Sporosarcina pasteurii: one gene and its partners. The protein of the gene in region 1 interacts with the protein of each later gene in a pairwise test. Links are inferred from orthologs where the notes say so. Each region holds a gene or a part of one and is shown on either strand. Other genes may lie near its edges.

The links.
Region 2: the proteins of ezrA (region 1) and ftsZ interact in binary tests that used the Bacillus subtilis proteins (3 or more experiments, as listed by UniProt). The link is inferred for Sporosarcina pasteurii from one-to-one orthologs.
Region 3: the proteins of ezrA (region 1) and ftsA interact in binary tests that used the Bacillus subtilis proteins (3 or more experiments, as listed by UniProt). The link is inferred for Sporosarcina pasteurii from one-to-one orthologs.

What each region holds. Positions count from the first base shown.
Region 1 is NZ_CP160452.1:837,428-848,341, forward strand. What follows is about bases 7,993-10,841. They hold ezrA (septation ring formation regulator EzrA), read left to right. Parts: upstream 7,993-8,488; coding sequence 8,489-10,195; downstream 10,196-10,841. Other genes in these bases: AB1H92_RS03825 (GAF domain-containing protein), read right to left, coding at 7,993-8,291; AB1H92_RS03835 (cysteine desulfurase family protein), read left to right, coding at 10,346-10,841. Outside these bases: AB1H92_RS03795 (transglycosylase domain-containing protein), read right to left, coding at 1-1,894; tyrS (tyrosine--tRNA ligase), read left to right, coding at 2,310-3,563; AB1H92_RS03805 (cobalamin-binding protein), read right to left, coding at 3,619-4,434; AB1H92_RS03810 (SOS response-associated peptidase), read left to right, coding at 4,600-5,265; rpsD (30S ribosomal protein S4), read right to left, coding at 5,339-5,944; megL (methionine gamma-lyase), read left to right, coding at 6,542-7,759; more of AB1H92_RS03825, read right to left, coding at 7,812-7,992; more of AB1H92_RS03835, read left to right, coding at 10,842-10,914. UniProt on the Bacillus subtilis protein: Negative regulator of FtsZ ring formation; modulates the frequency and position of FtsZ ring formation. Inhibits FtsZ ring formation at polar sites. Interacts either with FtsZ or with one of its binding partners to promote depolymerization.
Region 2 is NZ_CP160452.1:2,175,180-2,178,140, forward strand. The notes cover bases 156-2,961. They hold ftsZ (cell division protein FtsZ), read right to left. Parts: upstream 2,248-2,961; coding sequence 1,063-2,247; downstream 156-1,062. Other genes in these bases: AB1H92_RS10260 (sigma-E processing peptidase SpoIIGA), read right to left, coding at 156-755; ftsA (cell division protein FtsA), read right to left, coding at 2,307-2,961. Outside these bases: more of AB1H92_RS10260, read right to left, coding at 1-155. UniProt on the Bacillus subtilis protein: Essential cell division protein that forms a contractile ring structure (Z ring) at the future cell division site. The regulation of the ring assembly controls the timing and the location of cell division.
Region 3 is NZ_CP160452.1:2,176,628-2,183,264, reverse strand. What follows is about bases 3,804-6,637. They hold ftsA (cell division protein FtsA), read left to right. Parts: upstream 3,804-4,495; coding sequence 4,496-5,779; downstream 5,780-6,637. Other genes in these bases: ftsZ (cell division protein FtsZ), read left to right, coding at 5,839-6,637; AB1H92_RS10275 (small basic family protein), read left to right, coding at 4,030-4,401; AB1H92_RS10280 (DUF881 domain-containing protein), read left to right, coding at 3,804-4,027. In the rest of the region: murD (UDP-N-acetylmuramoyl-L-alanine--D-glutamate ligase), read left to right, coding at 1-349; putative lipid II flippase FtsW, read left to right, coding at 399-1,523; AB1H92_RS10290 (cell division protein FtsQ/DivIB), read left to right, coding at 1,749-2,591; AB1H92_RS10285 (DUF881 domain-containing protein), read left to right, coding at 2,575-3,294; more of AB1H92_RS10280, read left to right, coding at 3,314-3,803. UniProt on the Bacillus subtilis protein: Cell division protein that is required for the assembly of the Z ring. May serve as a membrane anchor for the Z ring. Binds and hydrolyzes ATP. Also involved in sporulation.

The DNA of each region.
Region 1 (10,914 bases):
TTGTTGTTGCTGTTCCATGTTTTGCAACGTCTCTAAGCATATCTGAGATGATATAAGCTGTTTCCGGACTAAAGACTTCTACAGGTTCAACTTTATGTTCATATACGATATTGCCTTCCATATCTTCTATTTTTTCAATCATATAGGCATCAATAAATTGACCCGCATTGGCGAATGTTGCATAAGCATTTACCATTTCCTCAACACTCGTACCATCTGTCATTGCGCCAAGAGATAGGGAGAGATTTTGGGATTCAGCATCCGATAATCTTGAAAATCCCATTAACTTCAAGAACTGTGCAGGATCCCGCTCCTTAATGGCGTTAAACAATCTTACGGTTGCAAGGTTTTGAGAAGTTGCAAGTGCTTGTCTAGCTGGTATGATACCGAGTTCTTGTGTTGCTTGGAAGTTACTCGGTGACCAACCACCTGCTGAAAACTTAACGTCTACGACTGGGCTACCCGCCCCGATGTAACCTAATTCTATTGCTGGTGCATAAACAAGCAGCGGCTTCATAGCCGAACCATTTTGTCTAAAGCCCTGTGTCGCAAAGTTAAAGTTTCTAATATTAAAATCACGACCGCCAACGAAGGATAAAATCTTCCCTGTACGATTTTCAATCATTACACTTCCTACTTGTACTGGATCTTGAGTAATAATTTCTTCTCCGGTATCCGGATCTATACTTTTAGAAGTGTACGTATATCCATAATGTTCAAAGCTTTTGGCCGCCTCATTCATACGATCAAAAATATCTTTATTTATAGTCGAGTGAATTCGATAACCATTTGTAGTCATCGCACGTCTTGCTAAAATATTATACTTGTCTTTTAGCTTACTCTCGACGTCTAAACGATTTGGATCGATTCCTTCTTCTTCGGCAAGCATTTTTGATAGAACTTCTACTGTTTGTCTTTGAATTTCCTGTGTTAAATAAGGGTATCGCTCGTTCGCGCGTAACTCTTTTTCTCTAAAATCTCTCGTGATGTCATAAGCGATTGCTTCTTCATATTGCTTTTCGGTAATATACCCAGTCTCTTTCATTCGGAAAAGAACTGTCTTCATCCGGTCGATCCCAGGTTTTAGATGATCTGGTTCTTTAAGTCCACGACCTTGATTATAAAATGGTGTATGTGCGTAGGGCGCCTGCGGAATTCCAGCGATAAATGCTGCCTGTGGAAGATTTAAATCTTTCGCATTTACGTTGAAAATCCCTTCCGCAGCAGCCTCTACTCCTGCAATGTTATCTCCATTCGCATTTCTGCCATAGGGTATGACATTTAAATAAGCTTCTAAAATTTCATGCTTGTCCATAAATTTTTCGAGGCGTAATGCAAGCAAAATTTCTTTTGCTTTTCTTTCATAAGAAACTTCATTTGTTAAGATTTGAAGTTTTATTAACTGCTGTGTAAGTGTTGAACCCCCAGTTTGGCTCGCGGAGTTCGTAACGTCTTGGAAAATTCCTCGGAAAACCGCTTTTGGCACAATACCTGGATGTGTCTCGAAATACTCGTCTTCTGTAGCAAGTACTGCATCGATAACGTAAGGCGAGACATCTTCAAGCTTTATTTCTTTACGTTCAATATCTGCGTTTACTTTTCCGAGATAAACATTATTCGCCAAGAAAATTTCAGATGATTCCTCATATGTTAAAATATCATCTCGCATTTCTTCTTTCGATCGCAAAGGTTCTTCGGCTACAAGTGATGCGAAATAGCCTGCACCAACTGATGCTGCGAAAACAAATAGGGTAATACAGCTTACAATGAAAAGAAGAAATAGGTTCCAAGCAACGCCGGAAGTAATTCTGAGTTTTTTAGCCCAACTTTTTTCGGTAAAGTTATTGATTTTGTCTTCTATGTATTTGAGATAACTCTTAATTTTATCACTCAAGTATTTCTACCTCCTTAAATCTTTTTTATTATAGCACATTCCGACAAAATGAAATCATTTTTCATTGACATATTCACCAAATAAGATAATATATAAAAGTATAACATTTATTCGCATGTTGAGAGAGCCGAAGTAGTGGTAACAGAACCGTATAGAGAGGCAACGGGTGGTGAAAGTTGCTCGGTATGTTATACATGAATTACAGTTCTGGAGTGTGACGTGTGCGCAACGTTAAGGCGTATTGAGTGGAGAGTATTCTCTCAAGCTGGGTGGTACCGCGTTATTACATACATAGCGCCCCTGCATGATTTATTAATCGTGTAGGGGCTTTTTATTTTTTCTTATTACGATTAATATTCGAACAGATACTTGTTTTTTTAAAAAAATAGGAGGGATTTATGTGAGTAACTCATTAATGGGAGATTTAAAATGGCGTGGTTTGTTATACCAACAAACTGATGAAGAAGGTCTAACGAAGGTAGTGAACGATGAAAAAATATCCTTATACTGTGGAGTTGATCCGACAGCAGACAGTATGCATATCGGACATATCGTTCCATTATTAACATTACGTCGTTTCCAAAATCACGGTCACCGTCCGATTTTATTAGTTGGTGGTGCAACAGGTATGATTGGAGACCCTTCAGGACGTTCTGAAGAAAGACAATTGCAGACAACAGAGCAAATTGCGAAAAACGTTGAAGGTATTACAAAACAAATGCAAAGAATATTTGATTTCGAAACGGAAAACGGCGCATTAATGGTGAATAACAATGATTGGATTGGCGGCATGTCAACGATTGAGTTTTTACGTGATTACGGCAAACTTTTAGGTGTCAATTATATGCTTGCTAAAGATAATGTAGCATCACGTTTAGAAAGCGGTATTTCATTTACTGAGTTTTCGTATATGCTTATTCAAGGAATAGACTTTAACCATCTTTATACAAATTACGGTTGTCGCGTGCAAATTGGCGGATCTGACCAGTGGGGCAATATTACAACTGGCCTTGAAGTGATTCGTAAAGTTCAAGAAGATGACGAAGCAAAAGCATTCGGGATTACAATTCCACTCGTGACAAAAGCGGATGGTACGAAGTTTGGGAAAACAGCAGGTGGTGCAGTGTGGCTAGATGCTGAAAAAACATCACCATATGAGTTTTACCAGTTCTGGGTTAACACGGCGGATGCCGATGTGATTAAATACTTGAAAATATTTACATTTATAGAACGTGCAGAAATCGAAGCATTGGAAGTGTCTGTTCAAGAAGAAGCGCATTTAAGAAAAGCGCAAAGAACGCTTGCCGAGGAAATGACACGACTTATTCATGGTCAGGAAGCATTAGACCAAGCGATTCGTATTTCACAAGCCTTATTTAGTGGGGATTTAAAAGCCCTTTCTGTAAATGAAATGCGCGATGCATTTAAGGACGTTCCATCTGCTGAAATGCCGAAAGAAGATAAAAACATTGTTGATTTTATCGTAGAAGCAGGAATTTCCTCTTCCAAACGTCAAGGAAGAGAAGATGTAAACAACGGTGCAATTTCAGTGAATGGAGAGCGTATTAAAGATACTCAATATATAATTAGTGCTGAGGACCGTCTAGAGGACCAATTTACAATTGTTCGTCGTGGTAGAAGAAATTACACGATGGTGAAGTTTTCATAAACACGAAACGGAGGAGAGTGCGTAAGCATTCTCCTCCGTTTTTTTTCTGGTTTTTTCATTCAACGGTTGTTACCCAAGCTGGAAGCTCCAAATCTGCGTATATTTCTGGATGTATGTATTTCCCAAGTTTTAAAGCGCCTTCTAATAAACGCGGAGAAGGGCGACAATAAAGTTCTTCTTCCATAATTGTAAAATAATTGTTTTGAATCGCGGAAAGATTTTTCCAACCAGGTCGTTTTAAAACAACTTCTTTATTTACCTTCTCAGTTCGAACGCCTACCCAAGCGAGAAGAATGTAATCGGGATTTCTATCCAATAAATCATTCCAATCCGTCTGTACATTTGCTTCGGTTTTATCCCGGAATTCGTTCAATCCACCAGCAATCGCACTTATTTCGGTGAGCCAATTTGTCTTTCCGGGTGTAAAAATAGGTTTTGGCCACCATTCCCAATAAAGTGTAGGGAAGGTATGTGCAGTTACGGCACGACTTTTCATTTCATCAATAAAAGCTAAATATTGTCGTTGGCGTTTAAGTGCTTTATGCTCAATTCCGCACTGTATACCTACAGTTAACAGGTCGTCTGCAATGTCGTTTAAACTTTGCGGATTGAGGACAATGTGGGGGATTTCACGTCTTTGTAATTCTTCTACATTTTTTTCCATACCTGGCACGCTTAATGAAGCTAACACTAGATCTGGCTTAAATGTTTCGAGTTTGTCCATATCAATTGATAAATCAGGGCCTAATTTAGGAAGTGATTGAACCTCACTTGGCCAGTCAGAATAGTCATCAATTGCAACAAGATTATCTAATAAACCAAGATAAGCTACTAATTCTGTGTTACTTGGGCAAATAGAAATAATTCTCATAGTTGTACTGTAACCGACATTCGCTCGATGTACAGTTATCCCTCCTTTATAGTAATGTCAGATAATTAGTGTAACATAGATGATAGATACTATTTGAATAACGGTTATCGAATGTGAGAAAATGAAGGGGAAAAGATTAAGTAGAAAATAAGGATGTGAACATATATGTGTGGACGTTTTAGTATGACAAGTCCAATCGAACAAATTCAACTTGCTTTTGAGTTATCGAATATGAGTGAACTGAATATTACACCAAGATATAACGTAGCACCGAGTCAACAAGTATTTTCGATTGTAAGTGATGGAGAAAATAAAAGGGGCGGCTTCCTAAAATGGGGGTTAGTTCCTTCGTGGGCGAAAGACTCGAGAATTGGTTATAAAATGATTAATGCACGTTCGGAAACGGTAGACACAAAACCGAGCTTCAAAAATTTATTGAAAAGAAGAAGATGCCTAATTGTTGCGGATGGTTTTTACGAGTGGAAAAATGATGGTGGCCAAAAACAACCATTTCGCATCAAAATGAAGGATGATCGCGTCTTTACGTTTGCGGGTTTATGGGATCGGTGGCAAAAAGATGGTGAAACGATTCATTCATGCACCATAATTACAACCGAAGCGAATGATGTGGTAAGCGGTATCCATGATAGAATGCCCGTGATACTTCCGGAAGAAAAACAAGACATTTGGTTAAACTCAACAGTTCAGGATTCAAGTTATCTAAAAAAACTTTTGAAACCCTATCAGCCAGAAGAGATGACGGCCTTTCAAGTATCTACTTTGGTAAATTCGCCTAAGAATGATGTGCCTGAGATTATTAATTCATTGTAAATTTCTATAGGGAAATAAAAACCCCTGAAGTTGGAAATTCCAAACGTCAAGGGTTTTATAGATTGCTTTATTATTATTTACGTGAGTAGAATTCAACGATAAGTGCTTCGTTAATTTCTGCTGGTAGTTCGCTACGCTCTGGGAAACGAACGAATTGACCTGTTTTTGTTTCAGTGTTAAATGAAACATATTCAGGTACGAAGTTGTTCACTTCTAGTGCTTCATTAATAACGTCAAGGTTTTGAGACTTCTCACGAAGAGAAATTTCTTGTCCTGGTTTAACGCTGTATGATGGGATGTCAAGACGTTTACCATCGACTAAAATGTGACCGTGGTTAACTAATTGACGAGCAGCACGACGAGTACGTGCAAGACCCATACGGTAAACAACGTTGTCTAGGCGAGTTTCAAGAAGAATCATGAAGTTTTCACCGTGTTTACCAGGCATTTTACCTGCTTTATTAAATAAAGTTCTGAATTGACGTTCGTTTACACCGAACATGAAACGAAGTTTTTGTTTTTCTTGTAACTGTAATCCGTATTCAGAAAGTTTTACGCGTTGAGTTGGACCATGTTGTCCTGGAGCGTAAGGACGCTTTTCAATTTCTTTTCCCGTACCGGAAAGTGATACTCCGAGACGACGTGATAGTTTCCATGCTGGACCTGTATAACGAGCCATAATAGACTCCTCCTCTAAATTGGTTTTATTTTATGGTAACTTATTTCCAAAACGAAGTACGTTTTGGAAAAACTTTGTTGTAAAATAAGACCAGATATGTTCAATTCAGTAGTCATTCTATTATCTTGTAACTTCGCCTTCGCAGCCAGAAGGTTACGCGTTACACCTCATTAAAAGGAATAAACTGAGCAGACTGAAACACATAACTGCTGCGTATATTTTACACGTTCGTAATCATACCAACTTTTAAAGAGATAGTCAAGTGTAAATCAATTAACTTTGAATCAGTAGAATTCCTCACTCCTAAATAAATGGTGGGATGGATGCCAAAAGACATTAAAATCAGAGGAAATGCAAGCTTCCTGCTGATACAAGCTAAGCTTCTGAGGAAAAGTAGAGCCCATACAAATTGCAATTTACCTAGCCGAATAGAAGAAAAAACATATCATCTCGAAAAATATGTCGAAAGAGTAGAATAATGTGATTATTAACTCTTTTCTTTCGGTAGAATAAAGTATAGTATAAGGTTAAAAGAAGGAACCATACTTCCACATTTAAAAAATGTGTTGAAATATGGGGAAGCGGGAGGCTATGACGATGAAAGAAGAATCTTTACATGAAGACACAGTTGTCGTGCATACAGGTTATGATGCAAAGCTGCATCATGGAAGTTTAAGTGTACCTCTTTATCAAACATCTACTTTTTCATTTGAGACTGCGGAACAGGGAGAAAGTAGATTTGCTGGGGACGAAGCAGGTCTGATTTATTCGCGCCTTGGGAACCCAACAGTGCAGTTGTTGGAAGAACGTATAACCGCTTTGGAAGAAGGAAAAGGTGCATTAGCATTTGGATCAGGAATGGCGGCAGTGAGTTCCATTCTTGTTCATTTAACGAAGACAGGTGACCATATCCTGTGTTCTAGAGGAATCTACGGTTGTACATTTGGATTATTAGGCATGTTAGAAGATAAATATAACATTACGCATGATTTAGTACAGATGGGCACTGAAGAACAGATTGAACGTGCGATTAAGCCAGAAACAGTTTGTATTTATGTAGAAACGCCAATTAATCCAACGATGGAGCTTGTCGACTTACAAGCAGTCGTAAATGTCGCAAAACGTCATGGCCTTCGTGTTGTAGTAGATAATACGTTCTCTTCTCCTTATCTGCAAAAACCAATTACCTTAGGTGTCGATTTCGTTTTGCATAGTGCAACGAAATATATTAACGGACATGGAGATGTTATTGCTGGTCTACTCGTAGGAAATGATGAAGACGAGATGGAAAAGATTCGCATGTCGGTTCAAAAAGATTACGGCGGCATTATCTCTCCGTTCGATGCATGGTTACTATTACGGGGAATAAAAACATTACCAGTTCGTATGGAACGACATACGTCAAATGCCGAGAAAATTATTACATTCCTAAAGAAACAACCGCTCGTAGAAAAAATATATTATCCTTTTGATGTGGATAATCCACAGTATGCAATTGCAAAAAAGCAAATGCGTGCCGGCGGAGGACTTATTTCATTTACGATGAAAGGCGGTAAGGAAGGCGCGCAACAATTTTTAAATAGTTTGTCGCTCATTAAAATAGCTGTCAGTTTAGGGGATGCAGAAACGCTTATCCAGCATCCAGCAACGATGACGCATTCTGTAGTCCCTTATGATGAAAGAATTTCCATGGGAATCATAGATTCATTACTTCGACTTTCAGTAGGCCTCGAACATACAGATGACTTAATCGCAGATTTGAATCGTGCTTTTGAAAAAGTTGAACAATCATTGAGTAAAGAAAATGCCAAATAAAAAACCCCTTCATATCAACTCATTGTTGATATGAAGGGGTTTTTACGTCGTTTTATAGATGTTGAATTAGTGTTTCAACAACTTTTTCAAGCCCGATACGATCAGTTTCCGAAAAACGGTCTAGTTCAGGACTATCGATATCAAGCACACCAATAACCTCGTCGTTTTTAATGATTGGTACGACAATTTCTGAGCGGGAAGCTGCATCACAAACGATATGACCAGGGAATGCTTCAACGTCCGGGACAATAATGGATTCCTTCCGTTCTACTGCAGTTCCACAAACACCTTTACCAACTTGGATGCGGACGCATGCCGGTAAGCCTTGGAAAGGGCCTAATACCAATTCGCCATCTTCCATTAGATAAAACCCAACCCAATTGATCCGATCGAAAAATTGATTAAGCAATGCCGAAGCATTACTTAAGTTTGCGTATAAATTTGGTTCGCCCGACAATAGTGCATCAAGTTGTTTGCTAAGCAATTCATATTTCTTATCTAAGTCTTCGTTAACATTAACAGTTGTAGACATTTGAACACCTCATTCATATGTAATTTGTAATATGTTAGTATACAGTTATTCGAACGTTTTTACAAAAGTAAGTCTGTTCATTCGACAAAATATGAACTTTTCCCTTATTAATTTTCATTTTTCCAACCAAAAGTATTTAAACATGGTACGATATAGGATAATATGTAGTGTATAGTCATTGGGACAGGAGGATCGCGATGAAGATTGTAATCATTGCAATTATAGTACTCATTATCATTTTAACCATTCTCGCCATTTCATATAGGCGTAAACATACGAATCAAATAAAAAAACTTGAGCATAGAAAACTACAAATACAACATAAGCCAATATTTGAAGAAATGACGAAAATAAAGCAACTAAATATGACAGGCGAGACAGAAGAAAAATTTGAAACTTGGCGTGCAACTTGGACGGAAGTAATTGATGTACGTATGCCTGAACTTGATAATTTATTATTCGATGCTGAAGAGTACATCGACCGTTTTAGTTTTAAAAAACTAAAAGAGACTGTCATGCTAATCGAAGAGAAAATTCAATTTAGTCAGCAGAAAATGACTGAAATCCTTAGTGGTTTAGATGAACTCGTTGGAAGTGAAGAGAAAAATCGAGTCGAAATGGAATTGTTACAAGAAAGGCATCGTAGTGCTCGAAAGAAAATTTTAGCACATCAACCAGCGTTTGGAGAAACGGTGAACCCGCTTGAAAAGGAATTGGAAACATTTAGACCTAAATTTGCCGAGTATGAGACATTGACAGAAAACGGGAATTATTTACAAGCCCGAGAAATTGTCATCGCATTAACTGAGAAAGGTGACTATTTGTTTCAAATTATTGAACAGATACCTGCTCTGTTAGCTGATATTCAAAATTCAATTCCAACCTCTATACGAGAATTGCGTAATGGTGTAAGGGAAATGGAAGAGCAAGCTTATAACTTACAACACTTAGAAATCGAGAAAATACTGGTAGATATAGAAGAGAAGCTTGAGCGAATGGCGGAAGAAATAGCTCAGTTAGAGATGGATGGTATACCAGAAGAAGTTGAAGAGATACACAGTCAATTAGATGGATTGTATGATGCACTAGAGAAAGAAGTAGTCGCAAAACATTATGTTGAAGAGAATTATCAAACTGTATACGATGAACTATTAAGGGTGACTGGACTTGTGAATGAAACATTAACAGAAATTACATTCGTCCAACAAAGTTACAGAATAAACGAGGATGAGGCGAAAATTCCGCAGAGTGCCTCAGAGGAAATTGAATTATTAAATAAACAATTTGCTGTCATTGTAGAGCAAATTGAAAATAATACTTCTGCCTATTCTAGTATGCAAGAAACCATACAAATGATTACAGAGAAGGTTGGCTATATAGACGAAGAACGAAAAGATTTTGCAGAGCGCTTAAAAAAATTACGAAACGATGAAAATAAAGTGCGCGCTGAGCTTAAAGGACTTTCAAAAGAATTACAAGATGCTGATCGTTCATTACATAGAGGAAATATTCCGGGCATACCTGACGATATTGATGCCAGACTAGAAGAAGCGGAAGAACAACTATATATTGTTAGACAGAGCTTGGAGGAAGTTCCTTTAAATATGACGCTTGTTAATTCTTACTTAGAAAATGCTAAACAATCTGTTCAGGAAGTAAGAGGAAAGACAGAAGAATTACTCGAAAATGTGATGCTAGTCGAATGGATTATTCAATATGGAAATCGTTATCGAGCATCTAATGAGCGCGTCCATGCACAATTGCAAGAAGCTGAGGAGTCGTTCAGGCAATTTCGCTATGCCAAGGCTTTGGAGGAAGCAGCAACAGCAGTAGAGGAAGTTGAACCAGGGGCAATGAAGCGGATTGAGGAATTGTTGCAAGAAAAAGACGATTTAACGATTTAATTGTTTTTAATGTTAGCGATACTGCAGATTGAGCTTATTTATGTTAATCTTTCGCTTTTAATTATTTCGAGCCACCCGCACATAGTCGTGCAGGTGGCTTTGTCACGCTTATAATTGAATGAATTCAAAATAAAGAATGGAATGAAATTAATGATTTATCTAGATAATAGTGCAACGACTGCACCAAAAGAAGAAGTTCTAAATTCTTTTGTAGAAGTTAATAAAAGATTTTTTGCAAATCCCGCTTCCCTTCATGTTGCTGGAAGAGAAGCGGAAACGCTTCTTGAAAAATCACGAGAACAAATATTAAATTTAACTCAGGTTTCTGTTGGCACGGTCATTTATACATCAGGTGGAACTGAGGCGAATAATTTAGCGGTGATTGGATTTGCTCGAAAATATCAAAACCGCGGCAATCATATTTTAACAACTAAAATCGAACACCCTTCTGTTTTAGAGGCAGTTAAACAATTGGAACGAGAAGGATTTATAGTCGAATACTTATCAGTTAATAAAGATGGCGTTATTTCAATCGATGAATTGAAAGAAAAGCTTAGAGAAGACACTGTCGTTGTAAGTATTATGCATGTAAACAATGAAATTGGTGCAATACAGCCAATTGAGGATTGTGGAAAAGTGATTCGAAAAAAATCACGTGCAATTTTTCATGTTGACGCTGTACAAAGTTTTGGGAAATTACCGCTTATATTAAGTGGAAA
Region 2 (2,961 bases), 1.3 Mb from region 1 along the record:
GTTATAACGATAAAACCTTGATCGAGCTTGCCACCTCCTTCGATTGACCAGTCATCATATTTAATACCAACTGCCCATGATTTGCCTTGTACAGTCAATAACCTGACAAGACGGAGTTCTTTCCTATATACCTCAGGAAAGTCTACCAGTGTAGATGGTCCTTGTGGATTCCATGAGAATAAAGCTTTTTTTAATGAATGAGGAATATAATTCTCTACTGCATGTAATGCAATGAAATGAACTGGATAACCTGATAATGGCTCAGTACAGCTATTTCCTGAATCTACAAAAACTGTTAACGGAATTTCGCTCCCCCAAATATGGAGGGTTGAATTGGCAAGAAGCTCTGAGACGTGTTGCGAAGTACGCACATCAAGCCATTTTATTTTTATAAGATAAAGCGCAAAATAAGCAATCCCTGCATAGATAATAACTGCTTGATAACCACCTAAAATTCGGACATTGTATTGTAACGCTGTCAATAATCCACCTGCAAATAGCGTACCAATTAGCACCATTGAGGCTGATTTTTTCCAAGGTTCAAATGACTTGCCGAAAGCAACAACTGTCATACTTATAAAAGCGACAAGAATTGTCCAAAATGAAACTGGGAAAAAAACAACTGGTATCGCACCGACAAAGGAAGCTAAACAGAGCCGAGCAAGACCAATTTTCACATTTTGCATTTTATTTGCGAATGACAAAATCGTAAAGTTAAATACCATATTCAATCCGATAATCAGCTCGCCATACATAGAATGTCCTCCCTCGTACTAAAGATAGCACGCAACCTATAAAATGTTTGTCGGTTTGGGTACTTTTAATAAAAAAAGGTTCGACAATTTCCATGTTGAAAATATATGTATAGCGCCCAGATTACATGAGTAAAATGACGGACAAATTTTACAATTATCTTTTCACCGGCATACCAAAGCAGAATAAGTGTAGTTTTTGTAGAGTCAAGAAATTTATGTTGCGAAATCATAAAAAATTATCTCAGTTCATATAAAAAAACATTCCATCAACGGAAAAACCATTGATAGAATGTTTAAATGTTTATATTTATCTACGGCGACGGTTTCTTAAAAATGTCGGAATATCTAAACCATCATCCGCTTGATTATTTTGTTGCGCATGAATTGGTTCCGGTTCAGGTTGCTTATATTGCTCCTGTTCCTCACGACGACGCTCCATCGGACGTTCTACTTGTTGTTCACGAGCAGGTGATTGTGCACGATTTTGAGCGTTTCCACCAATTCCTGTACCTCTTGTAGGTCTTGCTGAAATTAATTGCTCTTCTGTAAATCCTGTTGCAATCACAGTAACAATAATTTCGTCTTTCAAATTATCATTAATTACGGAACCGAATATCATATTGACATCTTCATCAGATGCTGATGCAACAATATCTGCTGCTTCTTGTACTTCAAATAAGCTTAAATTGGATCCTCCTGTAATGTTCATGAGGACGCCTTTAGCACCGTCAATGGACGTTTCTAGTAGTGGACTGGAGATTGCTTTCTTCGCTGCTTCAGATGCTCGGTTCTCGCCAGTTGAAATCCCGATACCCATAAGTGCAGAGCCTTTATTAGACATAATTGTTTTCACGTCTGCAAAGTCTAGGTTGATCAGTCCTGGGACTGCAATTAAATCTGAAATACCTTGTACACCTTGACGTAGAACGTTATCTGCTTCACGGAATGCTTCAAGCATTGGTGTATTCTTGTCAACGATTTCAAGTAGTTTGTCATTTGGAATGACAATTAATGTGTCTACGGAATCTTTCATCGCTGTTATTCCACCAATTGCTTGTGTTTGACGCTTTCGGCCCTCAAACGTAAACGGTCGCGTCACAACACCAACTGTTAATGCGCCCAAATCTTTTGCAACTTGCGCGATGACGGGTGCTGCTCCTGTTCCTGTACCTCCACCCATTCCGGCAGTAACGAATACCATATCTGCACCGCGTAGCGCTTCTTCGATTTGTTCTCTACTTTCTTCTGCTGCTTTCTTTCCAACTTCCGGGTTTGCTCCTGCCCCGAGTCCTCGCGTTAACTTTGTTCCAATTTGTAATTTCACTTCAGCTTCAGATAGATTAAGCGCTTGTGCATCTGTATTTACAGCAATAAACTCGACACCTTCTACTCCATGCTCAATCATTCGGTTTACTGCATTATTTCCACCACCACCAACGCCGATTACTTTAATGACGGCAAGTTGGTCAATATTCGTATCAAAATCCAGCATTTTCTCTCCTCCTAAATTTTACTTCCATATATGTTTGCTCATTCTATCAATCTCTAACATTATTCAAAGAAGTTATTAAATACTTTTCTCGCTTTAGACATAAAGCTTTCCTTTTCTACGTGCTCTCTGTTCGTCTGTTTTTGCGCTTTTGCTTGTGCAAATGAATGGTCATCACTTGTACTTACAGCTGGTTCATCAGAAATTGAACCAAAGAACTCTTCTTGCATATGCGCATATCGAATTAGACCAACTGCTGTTGTATACATCGGTTCACGTACACCGATGTATTCAGGTGTATGAATACGAACTCTCGATTTCAGGACATGGCGAGCGAGTGGAAGCATTCCTTCAATCTTCGTAATGCCTCCTGTTAGGACGACGCCGCCTGGTAAATCTTTAATCCCCATCTTAAATAACTCTTCTAAGACAAGGTCGAAAAGCTCTTCTAATCGAACACCAATGATTTCCGATATGTATCGTTGACTGTATTGTTCTTTAGAATCTGCACCAATCACTGGCACTTCGAATAAATCATCATCTGAAGCATCGTCATAAAAAGCATGTCCAAACTTATGCTTTATTTTTCTTGCTTGTTCGGTAGGTGTCTTTAACACAATTGATAAATCTTTTGTTACGTGGTCTCCTCCTATTGGCAGTACACTAGTTGCCATGAGTCGATCATCACCGAAAATAGCAATCGTCGTTGAGCCTCCA
Region 3 (6,637 bases), 1.3 Mb from region 1 along the record:
CACATTGGCTACTAAAAGTGCGTTAGCCGCTTTTGACAGTCCAATCGTCTTGATAGCTGGCGGCTTGGATCGAGGGCATTCATTCGAAGAACTGAGACCTTATATGGATAATGTGAAAGCTGTTGTCGCGCTTGGTGAAACGAAAAAAAGATTTGCTGAATTTGCCCAGTCGTGTGGAATAAAAAGTGTTGAAGAAGCAACAACAATGGAGCACGCTGTTCAGCTGGCTCACGACTTATCTTCGGAAAAGGATATTATTTTGTTATCGCCAGCAAGTGCAAGTTGGGATGAATATGCAAGCTTTGAGGTACGTGGAGATAAATTTATTGACGCGGTCATGTCCCTTTAATAGCCATCAAGTGAAAAATAGTTAGCATTAAAAACACGATTGTGGAAGGATGCGTTCACTGGAAGGAAAGCTAAAAGTTGCGTTCGTCACTTCGGCGCTCGCACTGTCGTGTATTGGATTGGCATTTGTGCATTCGGCAGGATCCTATTGGGGGACAGTTCATTATGCTGATTCGTCTCCATTCATTGTAAAGCAAGGTATTTACATGTTGGTATCTATTGGAATTGCAGCATTTATTATGAAAAGTCCCTTAACATCCAATCAAAAAGTATGGACGATATTGTATTACTTAGCCATTGTTGCCCTTGTTGCGGTGAAAATACCAGGCATCGGTGCGGTTCGAAATGGATCACAAAGTTGGATTATTCTAGGTCCAGTTAGCTTGCAACCAGCAGAGTTCATTAAGGTAGCCCTGATTGGCAAATTAGCAAGTAGTTTGGTTGAAACAAGCGGGAAAAAAATGTTTAGTTTTAAACATCTTTGGTATATTTTATTGCCAGCTGCACTCATCATGTTGCAACCGGACCTAGGATCCACAGTTATTTTAATCGTCTCTGCATTTGTCGTATTATTCGTCGCTGGCTACTCTTTACGTTTTTTTACGATGATTGGTATCGCTGGGGTAGGGGCTTTTATTGCGCTAATTGCTACAGCGCCTTATCGATTAGACCGGATTAAATCGTATATCGATCCGTGGAACGATCCACTGGGAACTGGGTTTCAAGCAATACAATCTCTGTTTGCGATTTCACCTGGTGGACTATTTGGACACGGATATGGCAACAGTAGGCAAAAATATTTGTATTTACCTGAACCCCAAAATGATTTTATATTTTCCATTATTGCCGAGGAATCAGGGTTTATAGGAGCGACAATTATCCTTCTGTTATTTGTTGTTTTTTTAATCGCAACATTTGGGATAGCGATTCGCACCGAAGCACGCTTTTCTTTACTCGTTGTTTCAGGCATGGGCGCAATGATCTTCTTCCAGACATTTTTAAATATCGGAGTAGTCTCCGGATTACTTCCCGTTACAGGCGTTACACTCCCATTTATTAGTTACGGAGGCTCATCTTTACTAACAACATGGATGGCAGCCGGAGTCATCCTCCACTTTATGAATAATAAAAGCGGAGGGCGCCTGGTTAGACACGACGGGCATAAGTCGAAGTAAGGAAGGCTGTCTAGGAACGCCGCGTCCTGTATGTGCCTTAATTTCTGCAAAGTGCGCAGAAATACGGCAAATCTCACCCTTCGCTGTTCGATTGCAACGATTGCATGACCTACATCCTGTAGGCCCGAGTGGTGAACTTTGCCACATAGCTAGCTTGCTTATGACCGTAAGTGACAAGAGTTTTTACAAAACAAAATTTAAAACATATATGAGAGGAGGGGCGGTATGGAAAAGGTTATTGATATTGAAGAAAGAATTCCATCGATGCGTGAAAGGCGACGGAGGAGAACGAATCGGAAGTTCATATTCATCGTATCGGTATTCCTAATCGCTCTTCTCGTCATTCTTTATTTCCAATCACCATTTAGTCGCATTGATAAGTTCCATGTTGTAGGTGCGAAAATCTATGAGCCATCATTTTATACAGACAAAAGTGAACTGCAGGTGGATGATTCTCTGTGGGGATTTTCAGCGAAACAGGTAGAACAGCGACTAGAGAAAATTGAAGGTGTTCAAAAAGCTGTTGTCTCCAGGAAGTGGTTGAGAGGGGTTCAAATCACAGTAACTGAATGGAAACCTATCGCCTATATAGAAAACGATGGTCAATTTGGGCTGTTATTAGAAAATGGTGACGTTTTCACGCCTGAAAAGCTCGCACCAGAAGAGGATGCACCAATTTTAAACGGCTTTACTGATATAGATGTTAAGAAACGAATGACCGAACAGTTAATAAAAATGGAAAATGAAGTTTATCAGTTAATATCTGAAATCCTTTATACAGGGAGGAAAGAGGAGCCGGATTTTATTACGGTATTTATGGATGATGGATATGAGATAAAGGCGATTATCCCTACATTTGCAGAGAAAATGGCCTATTATTCTGCCATCATTGCTCAGTTAGATGGAGAAGAAAAAGGGGTCATTGACATGGAAGTTGGTACTTTCTTTACGCCTTATAGTAAGATTTATGGTGTAACTGGTAATGAGGAAGAGGCAGAGGAAGAGGCAGAGGAAGAGGAACAGGAACAGGAACAGGAAGAGGTCGAATACGATGAGGAAAGCGAGTAGTTTTTTTGATAAAAGAGGAAGACCAATACTATTTGCAATCGTGTTCCTCGTATTAGGTTTTATTCTAGCATTTTCTTATAGAACGTTTGGTAAAGATGCGAAGCACGATCAGTTATCGTCCGCTGCGTTTTTGGCAGAAGAAAAATACCGAGAAGAACTTATAGAACAACAAGAACGAAACAGGGAACTTTCCGACGATATCGGCGTCAAGCAGGAGGAGATTAGAGCCTATGAGCGCTCCTTCTTAGAACAAGAAGAAGATCATGCTGACTTAGTAGAAGAAGCGAAAGATCTTCGCCTGCTGCTTGGTGTAGTTCCAGCAATGGGACAAGGCCTTAGGGTTACACTTATGGATGCGGAATATGATCCGATTGAGCAGAACCCAAATGATTATATTGTACATGAAAGCCATATTTTTAAGGTAATTAACGAATTAAGAATTTCAGGCGCTCAAGGAATTTCAATTAATGGGCAACGTATAACGCATAATTCGTATATTAAATGTACAGGTCCTGTCATTACGATTGACGGGAAAACATTTCCGGCTCCGTTTGTTATTGAGGCAGTTGGAAAAATGGACGTATTGCATGAAGCTCTGTATTTAAAAGGTGGCGTGATTGATCGGCTTTTATTGGACAATATCGTCGTAACGACAGAGCAAATTAAAAATCTTCAGTTAGCCGCGGTAGGAGAAGAAAGCTGAACGTAAGGAAGGTGAGCAAATGCGAAGACAACTGAAGTTTATGATCGTTTTGCTCATTGTTGGTTTTATGATAGCGATTCAGTATAATACAATCCAAAAGCCGGAGAAACGTGACACACGCGATATGTGGGCAATTCGAAATGAATTATCAAATGAGAAAAAACTACATTCTGAATTACTTAAAGAGATACGGGGTTTGGATGAGACAATTCGGACCTATGAATCATTAAGTGATGAAAACACAGGACAAGCACTTAAAGAAACTGTAGAAAAACTACACGCACAAGCTGGTATGACAGACACAGAGGGGCCTGGATTGGTCATTGAAGTTGAACCGTCTCCAGAAAGTATTGCGCTAGGTATCGGTATTACAAGTATATCGCCAGATCTTTTGACGCGCTTTGTCAATGAATTAAACCGTGTGAAATGGCGGGCATTGGAAATCGATGGTAAACGATATACCTCCTTAAGTGCAATTCGAGATATCAATGGCTTTACGACTGTCAATGGATTAAATGTTGCCTCGCCACCGTTTACTATAAAAGTGATTACAGACACTTCTAAGGATAGTGAAATGGTGTATAACACATTGCAGGCATCTGCAATTCATGATGATTTTTATTTAGATGATTTAGTGTTAAGAGTTGGAGAACCTGTAAACAGTGTGAAAATTAGAGGTTGGAAAGAAAGCGTTAAAAATTTGTACTTAAATGAATTGCCGAAAGGGGAATAACGATGTGGCTACCCTTGCTTGGCCTTATATTAGGTGTAACATTTGGTCTTTTATCAGACATACAAGTATCGCAAGTTTACAGTAACTATTTATCAATTGCTATTTTAGCTGCCCTTGACTCCTTATTTGGGGGAATGCGTGCTAGCCTACAGCAAGTATATGATGATAAAATCTTCGTAACAGGATTTTTCTTTAATATCGCTCTAGCAGTTGGACTTGCGTTTTTAGGGGTTCATCTCGGACTTGACTTATATCTTGCAGCAATCTTTGCATTTGCTGTTCGGCTTTTTCAAAATATTGCTGTCATCCGAAGAATATTACTCGCAAAATGGACTGATAGAAGTAAAAGTGCGACCGGAAATACGAATGAATGAAAGGATTTGAATACCCGATGTCGAAAAAATTTAGACAATATGGTTATAATGAAATAGAATGGAAGATAAGCTTTAAATTTGGAGGTGTCAGTCATTGAGCCAATCTGAACTATATGTTTCATTAGATATTGGATCATCGTCAATTAAAGTGTTGATTGGGGAAGTAGATGGTGAAACCCTTCACGTCATTGGAGTAGGGAATGTTCAGTCTTCAGGAATTCGTAGGGGTACGATTATTGATATTGATGCGACTGTAGAGTCGATTCAAAAAGCGGTTGACCAAGCCGAAAGAATGACAGGGATGGCAATACATGAAGTGGTAGTAGGGATTCCTGCTAACGGTGTCACTTTACAAGATGTTAAAGGAGTCGTTGCAGTTAATTCTGAGAATCGGGAAATTACCGATGATGATCTTGATCGTGTGATGCAGTCAGCACAAGTGATGTCTGTTCCACCCGAACGGGAAATTGTGAATATTATTCCAAAGCAATTTATCGTTGATGATTACGGGGAAATTACCGATCCTCGCGGTATGATTGGTGTTCGATTAGAAATGGATGGAACATTGATTACGACGTCTAAAACACTTGTTCATAACATTTTACGATGTGTTGAACGTGCGGGCTTAACAATTCGAGAAATTTATTTACAGCCTCTTGCAGCAGGAACGTTTGCGCTAACGGACGATGAAATGAATCATGGGACAGCTTTTATTGACATCGGTGGAGGCTCAACGACGATTGCTATTTTCGGTGATGATCGACTCATGGCAACTAGTGTACTGCCAATAGGAGGAGACCACGTAACAAAAGATTTATCAATTGTGTTAAAGACACCTACCGAACAAGCAAGAAAAATAAAGCATAAGTTTGGACATGCTTTTTATGACGATGCTTCAGATGATGATTTATTCGAAGTGCCAGTGATTGGTGCAGATTCTAAAGAACAATACAGTCAACGATACATATCGGAAATCATTGGTGTTCGATTAGAAGAGCTTTTCGACCTTGTCTTAGAAGAGTTATTTAAGATGGGGATTAAAGATTTACCAGGCGGCGTCGTCCTAACAGGAGGCATTACGAAGATTGAAGGAATGCTTCCACTCGCTCGCCATGTCCTGAAATCGAGAGTTCGTATTCATACACCTGAATACATCGGTGTACGTGAACCGATGTATACAACAGCAGTTGGTCTAATTCGATATGCGCATATGCAAGAAGAGTTCTTTGGTTCAATTTCTGATGAACCAGCTGTAAGTACAAGTGATGACCATTCATTTGCACAAGCAAAAGCGCAAAAACAGACGAACAGAGAGCACGTAGAAAAGGAAAGCTTTATGTCTAAAGCGAGAAAAGTATTTAATAACTTCTTTGAATAATGTTAGAGATTGATAGAATGAGCAAACATATATGGAAGTAAAATTTAGGAGGAGAGAAAATGCTGGATTTTGATACGAATATTGACCAACTTGCCGTCATTAAAGTAATCGGCGTTGGTGGTGGTGGAAATAATGCAGTAAACCGAATGATTGAGCATGGAGTAGAAGGTGTCGAGTTTATTGCTGTAAATACAGATGCACAAGCGCTTAATCTATCTGAAGCTGAAGTGAAATTACAAATTGGAACAAAGTTAACGCGAGGACTCGGGGCAGGAGCAAACCCGGAAGTTGGAAAGAAAGCAGCAGAAGAAAGTAGAGAACAAATCGAAGAAGCGCTACGCGGTGCAGATATGGTATTCGTTACTGCCGGAATGGGTGGAGGTACAGGAACAGGAGCAGCACCCGTCATCGCGCAAGTTGCAAAAGATTTGGGCGCATTAACAGTTGGTGTTGTGACGCGACCGTTTACGTTTGAGGGCCGAAAGCGTCAAACACAAGCAATTGGTGGAATAACAGCGATGAAAGATTCCGTAGACACATTAATTGTCATTCCAAATGACAAACTACTTGAAATCGTTGACAAGAATACACCAATGCTTGAAGCATTCCGTGAAGCAGATAACGTTCTACGTCAAGGTGTACAAGGTATTTCAGATTTAATTGCAGTCCCAGGACTGATCAACCTAGACTTTGCAGACGTGAAAACAATTATGTCTAATAAAGGCTCTGCACTTATGGGTATCGGGATTTCAACTGGCGAGAACCGAGCATCTGAAGCAGCGAAGAAAGCAATCTCCAGTCCACTACTAGAAACGTCCATTGACGGTGCTAAAGGCGTCCTCATGAACATTACAGGAG